2 regions of the Viridibacillus sp. d25.2 genome follow, and region 1 is predicted to be linked to the other one. Evidence: a T-box and tRNA genes for the amino acid it is inferred to sense, from the RefSeq annotation. Region 1 holds a T-box; the other holds one or more tRNA genes.
What was found. A T-box is a leader RNA that pairs with one kind of tRNA and senses whether it is charged. The one in region 1 lies ahead of tyrS (tyrosine--tRNA ligase), so its partner is inferred to be a tRNA-Tyr.
Positions count from the first base shown of each region.

Region 2: it encodes a tRNA-Tyr, which carries the amino acid that the T-box ahead of tyrS (tyrosine--tRNA ligase) is inferred to sense. The anticodon was not compared.

Region 1 covers NZ_CM196652.1:1,171,352-1,176,346, forward strand. The annotation lists gene ACZLO7_RS05815 (GNAT family N-acetyltransferase) at 1-169, opposite strand, end outside; gene ACZLO7_RS05820 (transglycosylase domain-containing protein) at 368-3,010, opposite strand; T-box leader at 3,169-3,370, shown strand; gene tyrS (tyrosine--tRNA ligase) at 3,417-4,682, shown strand.
Region 2 covers NZ_CM196652.1:319,466-324,460, reverse strand. The annotation lists gene sigW (RNA polymerase sigma factor SigW) at 1-218, opposite strand, end outside; gene rocF (arginase) at 476-1,381, opposite strand; tRNA gene ACZLO7_RS01665 (tRNA-Lys) at 1,673-1,745, opposite strand; tRNA gene ACZLO7_RS01660 (tRNA-Gln) at 1,758-1,832, opposite strand; tRNA gene ACZLO7_RS01655 (tRNA-Tyr) at 1,863-1,946, opposite strand; tRNA gene ACZLO7_RS01650 (tRNA-Val) at 1,958-2,033, opposite strand; tRNA gene ACZLO7_RS01645 (tRNA-Glu) at 2,061-2,135, opposite strand; tRNA gene ACZLO7_RS01640 (tRNA-Thr) at 2,281-2,353, opposite strand; tRNA gene ACZLO7_RS01635 (tRNA-Asn) at 2,367-2,441, opposite strand; rRNA gene rrf (5S ribosomal RNA) at 3,102-3,217, opposite strand; rRNA gene ACZLO7_RS01625 (23S ribosomal RNA) at 3,328-4,995, opposite strand, start outside.

The DNA of each region.
Region 1 (4,995 bases):
TTGCTATTCCTATTAGCGCTTTAAATTGTTGTTTAGCAACACGAAAAGCTGTTAAATCCTCATGGAACTTTAGTTTTTCTAATTGTTCAGGAGGGATAGGACCTTCAACTACAATTTCACCTGATTTCGTATCCATATTAACGTCATAATAAGTTTTGATATATTCCATTATTTCACCGCCTTACAAAGATATTGTATTTCAATTATACATGAATGAAAAAGAGAATAATCACACAAATGAGAAAATTATATGTCTAGTGTCGTAAGTTTGTGTAGCTTTAAAAAGATGAACAAGGAAGTTTAAGTATAACTGGATGGTATAAGAAAAGAGCATTCTACATATATGTAGAATGCTCTTTTTGAAGGATTAATTGTTGTTACCAGTGCCATTATTTTCAGTGCCAGTATTTTTGTCTTTATCCTTACCTTTATCGGTGCTTGGGTTTTTGTCTTTATCTTGCTCAGTTGAATTGTCTTTATCTGTTGTCGGCTTTTTATTGTCTGTACTAGGTTTCTCATTTTGGTCTTTGTTTTTGTCTTTATCGGTATTCGAATTCGGATTTGAATTCGGATTTGAATTCGAAGAATTGTTATTTGGCTGTGTATCTTTGTCTTTATTTTTATCTTTATCCGTGTCTTTATCTTTTTCATCTTTGATAGTAGGATTAAGTTTTTCTTTCTCTTTCGACGATAGAATACCTGAAGGATCACCGCCAAAGATACCCAACATACGAGAGATAAAGTCAGGATTTAAGCCACCACTTGAATTGAAACTATCATCTGGACTAGTAGGTAGCATTACTTGCGAGTTAAATAAGTCAGTACGTGAGAAGCCCGCTTTTGAACACGCTGATGATAATGCTCGTCCAGACAAACCACAGAATGTTTGGCTTACTACACCTGCAGGAGCAGAGAAGCGTTTACCAGATGCTGTAGCTAATTTAGGATTAGAATCATAAACAGAGTTCATCAGTTTAGCCCATAACATATTTATACGAGTACTTGGTTGCAAGTAGGTCTCATTGTATTGATTAAGTGTTTGAGGAGTATCATAACCCATCCATACACCTAGTGAAATGTCTGGATTGTACCCAACCAACCAAACGTCATTATAATCTTGAGCTGTACCTGTTTTAGCTGCGAAGTCTGCACTAAATTTCAGTCCAGCATTTGCTGTAGTTCCAGTTCCTTGTTTCAATACATCACGCATCATATCCGTAATGATATATGAAGTTTGTGGACTGTATACTTGTTTCGCTTTAGATTTGTGTTTATATACAGTTTTACCGTCTGAATCAACAATTTTTGAAATCATATATCCATCTACGAATTTACCGCCATTTGCGAAAGTCGCAAATGCATTTGTATTTTCTTCAACTGTTACACCGTATTTAAGTGCACCGATTGAAGTTGCGTAGTTTGTATAATCACTTGCATCTAAATTTGAGAAGCCATTTTTGGCAAGTAAATCAGCTGGTCTACGATTCATGATTTGGCTATATAGTCGAATGGCTGGTAAGTTTTGCGAATCTTGTAATGCTTCACGTGCCGAAATAATACCCCGGTTATCACTTACAGTATAGTTTTTCGGAGACCATCCAGGGATGCTAAATTCCACATCGACTACTGGACTACCTGCACCAATTAAGCCGTATTCAATTGCTGGTGCGTATACTAACAGTGGTTTCATAGTAGAACCATTTGAACGTTTTGCTTGTGTCGCGTGGTTTAACTCTATCAATTTAAAGTCACGGCCACCGATAAAGCTTAAAATTTTACCTGTTTTGTTTTCCATGACGATACTACCAACTTGTACAGGTACATCAACTTGTTTACTTTTTCCAGTCTCTGAATCTGTAACTGTCTTTTTAAATGTAGCACCGTAATAGGCAAAGTTGTCTTTTACATTTTGCATATTGTCATACATTTTCTTGTCAATCGTAGAGTATATCTTGTAACCTTTTGATCGCAATTCACGATCTGCTAAGATTGTATACTTTTCTTTTAATTTCTTTTCATTTTTTAAACGTTTTGGATCTAAGCCATCTTTTTTAGCTAAAATTGTAGCCATTATATCTTTTGCACGGCTTTCAATTTCATACGTTACATATGGATACTTTTCTTCCGGGCGAAGTTCAGATTTACGGAAATCTTTTTTTATTTTGTATTTCAATGCTTTTTTATATTGCTTGTCCGTAATATAACCAGTTTCATGCATACGATACAAAACAGTTTTCATACGATTAACACCAAGTGCTAATGCTTTTTTATCTTTAAGTTGTCCTTGCTGTGTAAATGGCGTATAGGCATATGGTGATTGTGGAATACCTGCAATATAAGCAGCTTGTGCAAGGTTAAGATCGTTAGCTTTTTTGTTGAAAATTCCTTCAGCTGCTGTTTCGATTCCAGCAATATTACGTCCAGATGAATTTCTACCATATGGAATAATATTTAAATAAGCTTCTAAAATTTCATCCTTTTCCATGAAACTCTCAAGACGCATTGCTAGTAATAATTCCTTCGCTTTACGTTCATATGAAACTTCATTCGTTAAAATTTGGTTTTTGATTAATTGTTGCGTTAATGTTGAACCACCAGTTTGTGTAGCAGAGTTCGTTACATCTTGTAACAATCCACGGAAAACTGCTTTTGGCACAATTCCGTTATGTTCGTAGAAGTACTCATCCTCTGTAGCCAGAACCGCGTTAATTACAAAAGGCGAGATCTTATCTAGAGTTGTTTCACGTCGTTCTAAGTCCGAACGCATTTTACCTAAATATTTTCCACCTGCGAAGTAGAGATCACTCGTTTCATCGTAAGTTAAAATATCACTACGCATTTCAGCCTTCGCTCGTAAAGGCTCTTCTTTTACGAGGGAGGCAAAATATCCAGCGCCAATAGACCCTACGAATACAAAACCTACAACTGCTAATATGATAAATAATAAACATAAATTCCAGATTACGCTTGATGTTATACGTATGGTTTTCATCCATCTCACAGAAGTCATTTCTTGAATGCGATTGTCTATTTTTTCAACCCATTTTTTAAATTGTTCTATCACTAAATCGACCTCCTAAAATCTCGTTAATTATACCATAATTGAATTATGACTAATAATATTTATTGACAATGAATCTAAATGAAGTACAATAGTCATTAATAGTTTTTCGAGCGTTGAAAAGTGCGCAGTAGTGAACATATTCCCTGTATAGAGAGCTAGCGGTTGGTGAAAGCTAGTCACAATATGGACACGAATTACACATTTGGAGCGAGAACGTATGCGTCGCGTTAAGACGTATGAGCCGGAAGAATCATTTTTTCTTCAAGCTGGGTGGTACCGCGTTAAATTGTGATTAACGTCCCTGCATATTTATATGCAGGGACTTTTTTATTTATATTAGGAGGTAAGGAATATGACAAATCCATTATTGGAAGATTTACAGTGGCGTGGCCTACTGTACCAACAAACAGATGCTGAAGGCATGGAAAAATTATTAAACGAGGAATCTGTTTCTTTGTATTGTGGTGTTGACCCAACTGCTGATAGTATGCATATCGGACATATTGTTCCACTACTTACTTTAAGAAGATTCCAAATGGCAGGTCACGAACCAATTCTATTAGTCGGTGGTGCTACTGGTATGATAGGTGACCCATCAGGTCGTTCTGAAGAGCGCCAATTACAAACAGTAGAACAAGTAGAGAAAAATGTTCAAGCTATTAAAAAACAATTAGAGCGTATTTTCGATTTCAATTCTGAAAACGGTGCAAAATTGGCAAACAACCGTGACTGGATTGGTTCAATGGATACAATCGAGTTCCTTCGTGACTATGGTAAATTAATCAATGTTAACTACATGCTTGGTAAAGATACAATTTCATCTCGCCTTGATACTGGCCTTTCATTTACGGAATTTGCATACACAATTATTCAAGGTATTGACTTCAACCACTTATACGACAATATGAACTGCCGTATCCAAGTTGGTGGTTCTGACCAGTGGGGTAATATTACAACTGGCCTTGAAGTCATTCGTAAAACACATGAAGAAGAAACAAAAGCATTTGGTATTACAATTCCATTAGTAACAAAAGCAGATGGTACAAAATTCGGTAAAACTGCTGGCGGAGCAGTTTGGTTAGATGCTGAAAAAACATCACCATATGAGTTTTACCAATTCTGGATCAATACAGCTGACTCTGATGTCGTTAAATATTTGAAAATCTTCACATTCCTATCCCGTGAAGAAATCGAAGTATTAGAAGCTGCTGTAGAAACTGAGCCACATTTACGTAAAGCGCAAAAAGCATTAGCTGCTGAAATGACAAAACTAATTCACGGTGAAGAAGGATTAGAACAAGCAATCCGCATCACAGGAGCTTTATTCTCAGGTGATTTAAAAGCACTTTCAGTAGAAGAAATGAAAGTAGCATTTAGCGGTGTACCTTCTGTTGAAATCTCAAAAGAAGATCAAAACATCGTAGATCTAATAGTCGAAGCTAAAATTTCATCTTCAAAACGTCAAGCTCGTGAAGATGTAACAAACGGCGCCATCTCAATTAACGGTGAAAAAATTACAGATTTAGCATACACTGTAGACGCTAAAGACCGCCTAGAGGATGCATTCGCAATCGTAAGAAGAGGCAAAAAGAAATACCACATGGTACAGTTCAACTAAATGCTGAAGCGGCCCGTTTAATCCCGACAAGCACTGAAGCTCTCGAAACAAAAGCGTCATTTCAGCTTTTGTCCGAGAGAGCGGAAGTGACCTCGAGGGATTGGCCGCTGAAGCTGGATATCTGACTAAATGCTGAGGACGCTCGTTTTAAGGAACGTAACCTAAGTACACGGCGTCCTGCCGCAACGGTTACGTGACCCACATCGTGTGGGCCCTCGACAGGCACTGGAGGTCTCGAATCAAAAGCATTACTTCAGCTTTTGACCGAGAGACCGAAGTGACCCGAGAAGCTGGCGTCCGAAGCTGGATATGC
Region 2 (4,995 bases), 850 kb from region 1:
AGCCAAGTCGAAAATTTTCGGTTTAAATCAAAAGTGTGAAGATTAATATACGCACGGACAAATGCCTCCTGCGCTATATCTTCTGCTTCATGTTGATTGCCAAGCATGCGATAACAAACTTGGTACAGCTTTTGCTGGTAGAGGCTCACAATATCAGAATACACACTTTGATCGCCTTTCAGCACTTGTTTTATTCTCTTGTTGATTAACGCATCCATTGTGATTTCCCTCCGCCCATGCGGCTGTTATTCTATATACGAATTGCCTATAGATTAAGTTTCATTTTTTGATTTTTTTTTAAAACTGCTCAAAGAATCTTCCTTCCATAATTATAACAAATATGTAAGTGAAAATGATTCGAATTCATAAGAAACTTCTCTTTTCAGGACTAAATTACTTGTCAATAAGTTCCCTTTTTCCAAAAACCCTAACTTTTCAGCAATTAAAGAAGGACGGGCAGGCCCGTCCTTCTTTATCACACTAATTTTTCACCGAATAACGATCCCATTAAAGCGACCGCTACATCTGCTGTTTTATTTTTTTCATCTAAGATTGGATTTACTTCCACAAATTCAGCTGAAGTAATCATTTCGCACTCATGTAACATCTCCATTGCTAAATGACTCTCACGATATGTAATACCACCCGGGACAGGTGTACCTACCCCCGGAGTATATAGAGGGTCGATGCCATCTAGATCTAACGATAAATGTAATCCATCTACATTTTTTTCCCTCAAATAAAAAATTGCTTCTTGCATGACACTCGTCATACCTACTCGATCAATCTCATGCATCGTATATACTTTAATCCCTTTTTCTTTTATTAATTCACGTTCTCCCGGATCTACAGAGCGGGCACCAATAATAACAATATTCTCAGGTTTTACTTTAGGTGCATAATCACGAATGTTTACAAGCTTTTCATGACCTAGTCCAATACTTACAGCTAGTGGCATACCATGAATATTTCCTGTTGGTGAAGTATCACTTGTATTCAAATCTGCATGCGCATCATACCATATGACACCTAAATTCTCATAATGATCTGATAAACCTGCAAGCGTACCTATTGCAATACTATGATCCCCGCCAAGAACAAGTGGAAAATGATTTTGTAAAACGACATCATGTACTTTATTAGCAAGCCTTGTACTGGCTTCAGTAACAGCTGATAAATTCCGTAAGTGTGTATCGCTGGATACCTCACGTTCAGATACCCCAATCTGAATATCACCCTCATCTATTACGCCATATCCTATTGCTTCTAATCTTTCTACAGCGCCAGCATAACGAATAGCACTTGGCCCCATATCAACCCCACGACGTGCTTGTCCTAAATCCATTGGCACACCTATTAATGAAATATTTAATTTATGCATTTTTTTATTCCCCCTTTGTGAACTACCTATATTGTAAATGCTACACTCGTGTTGGCTCAACCTAACAAAATTCTGAATATTTATACAAAACTTCAGATGCAATTGAGAGAATAATGTTGCAACTTAACAAAGTACTATACTACTCTTCAGATTTTAAAAATTGTATCCATTAGTAGATATACAAAAATGCGTACATTCCAAAGAAAATATCATTGGAGAAATACTTTATTTTAACCACAAAAAAACCCCTCTCTACACGAAGTAGAAAGAGGTTGAAGTTTTATATGAAAGTGAGCCATGTAGGATTCGAACCTACGACCCTCTGATTAAAAGTCAGATGCTCTACCAACTGAGCTAATGGCTCATATAATTAAAATGGCTGGGGTACCTGGATTCGAACCAGGGCATGACGGAATCAAAATCCGTTGCCTTACCGCTTGGCTATACCCCAACAATGAATAATGAATATTTATATAAAAAATGGTGGAGGGGGACGGATTCGAACCGCCGAACCCGAAGGAGCGGATTTACAGTCCGCCGCGTTTAGCCTCTTCGCTACCCCTCCGAAAAAAAATATGGTGGAGGATGACGGGATCGAACCGCCGACCCCCTGCTTGTAAGGCAGGTGCTCTCCCAGCTGAGCTAATCCTCCATGGATATGTAAAATAGTTATAAAAAATGGTGACCCCTACGGGATTCGAACCCGTGTTACCGCCGTGAAAGGGCGGTGTCTTAACCGCTTGACCAAGGGGCCATTGATACTGTACTGCTTAAAACAGGACAAGAATTATATTAACATCTTTCAAATAAAAAAGCAATACTTAATTTGAAAAATATTAGAAATTTCATCTTGCAATACAAATTTCGATATATTTTTACTTCTAAATAGATGATTTGAAAGCTTCCAACCGGGCTCGAACCGGTGACCTCTTCCTTACCATGGAAGCACTCTACCTGCTGAGCTATGGAAGCATAGACAAAAAAATGGCTCCGAAGGTAGGACTCGAACCTACGACCGATCGGTTAACAGCCGATTGCTCTACCACTGAGCTACTTCGGAACAATAATATTATCGCTTCTTTAGATGTTTATTTTGTCGAATATAAATATTATTATAACAGCATATTAAAACATTTCAAGCTATTTCTGAAAAAACTTTTAATTATTTTGCACTTAAATATACCTATATATTATTATATGAATCCTATCTATTATAAAGGCTTTATTTGAGCGTTTTACGCGGTTTTAATCAGCATCTAAGGTTAGATTACTAACACGTAAAAATTACGCTCATAGAGGCTATTACGATGGTAATATCATAACAATTTTTCAGTCATATTATCATTGAATTCTTACCTTTATTGATAAATCCATTTTCTTTATATAATTTCTGTGCCACTATATTTTTTCACTAACTGCTAAACTATTTCATCTATATAATGAAATTTCTATTAATTTATATTAGCAACTGAGATAGTTACTTTGTGCGTTATAAAATAGTCTTAGTACAGCCTCACACCAATATTAATTTATTATGTAATACAAGAATGCTCACTAACTCCCCATTAAGAAATACGACAATCGCATTGGCGTTTTTATCTGATGATAAAAAATTTAATATGAGTTTTTAGAAAAAAATCAAGGATTTTACAACTATACATATTATAAGTATTTTCTATATAAAAAAGCACAACTGATTAAATCAGCTGTGCTTTAGTTTGCCTAGCAACGTCCTACTCTCACAGGGGGAAACCCCCAACTACCATCGGCGCTAAAGAGCTTAACTTCCGTGTTCGGCATGGGAACGGGTGTGACCTCTTTGCCATCATCACTAGACTATATTCGACTTCAAATACACATCGCATTACTCGTGTCTTGAAACTCTCATTTGGAGAACTTGTTCTCTCAAAACTGGATAAATTACATTGAAGTTCGCTAAGTAAAATTTGGTTAAGTCCTCGATCTATTAGTATTCGTCAGCTCCGTATGTCGCCACACTTCCACCTCGAACCTATCTACCTCATCGTCTTTGAGGGATCTTACTTACTTGCGTAATGGGAAATCTCATCTTGAGGGGGGCTTCATGCTTAGATGCTTTCAGCACTTATCCCGTCCACACATAGCTACCCAGCGATGCCCTTGGCAGAACAACTGGTACACCAGCGGTGTGTCCATCCCGGTCCTCTCGTACTAAGGACAGCTCCTCTCAAATTTCCTACGCCCACGACGGATAGGGACCGAACTGTCTCACGACGTTCTGAACCCAGCTCGCGTACCGCTTTAATGGGCGAACAGCCCAACCCTTGGGACCGACTACAGCCCCAGGATGCGATGAGCCGACATCGAGGTGCCAAACCTCCCCGTCGATGTGGACTCTTGGGGGAGATAAGCCTGTTATCCCCGGGGTAGCTTTTATCCGTTGAGCGATGGCCCTTCCATGCGGAACCACCGGATCACTAAGCCCGTCTTTCGACCCTGCTCGACTTGTAGGTCTCGCAGTCAAGCTCCCTTATGCCTTTACACTCTACGAATGATTTCCAACCATTCTGAGGGAACCTTTGGGCGCCTCCGTTACTCTTTAGGAGGCGACCGCCCCAGTCAAACTGCCCGCCTGACACTGTCTCCTACCCCGCTAAGGGGCATGGGTTAGAAGTTCAATACAGCTAGGGTAGTATCCCACCAACGCCTCCTCCGAAGCTGGCGCTCCGGAATCTCTGGCTCCTACCTATCCTGTACAAGCTGTATCAAAATTCAATATCAGGCTACAGTAAAGCTCCACGGGGTCTTTCCGTCCTGTCGCGGGTAACCTGCATCTTCACAGGTACTATAATTTCACCGAGTCTCTCGTTGAGACAGTGCCCAGATCGTTACGCCTTTCGTGCGGGTCGGAACTTACCCGACAAGGAATTTCGCTACCTTAGGACCGTTATAGTTACGGCCGCCGTTTACTGGGGCTTCAATTCGCACCTTCGCTTGCGCTAAGCACTCCTCTTAACCTTCCAGCACCGGGCAGGCGTCAGCCCCTATACGTCACCTTACGGTTTTGCAGAGACCTGTGTTTTTGCTAAACAGTCGCCTGGGCCTATTCACTGCGGCTCTCTCGGGCTTTCACCCTACTAGAGCACCCCTTCTCCCGAAGTTACGGGGTCATTTTGCCGAGTTCCTTAACGAGAGTTCTCTCGCACACCTTAGGATTCTCTCCTCGACTACCTGTGTCGGTTTGCGGTACGGGCACCTTTTACCTCGCTAGAGGCTTTTCTTGGCAGTGTGAAATCAGGAACTCCGGACATACGTCCTCGTCATCACAGCTCAACGTTATAGAAATGGGATTTGCCTCATTTCACGCCTCACTGCTTGAACATGCATAACCAACAGCATGCTTACCCTATCCTACTGCGTCCCCCCATTGCTCAAATGGTAAATAGGTGGTACAGGAATATCAACCTGTTGTCCATCGCCTACGCCTATCGGCCTCGGCTTAGGTCCCGACTAACCCTGAGCGGACGAGCCTTCCTCAGGAAACCTTAGTCATTCGGTGGACGGGATTCTCACCCGTCTTTCGCTACTCATACCGGCATTCTCACTTCTAAGCGCTCCACCAGTCCTTCCGGTCT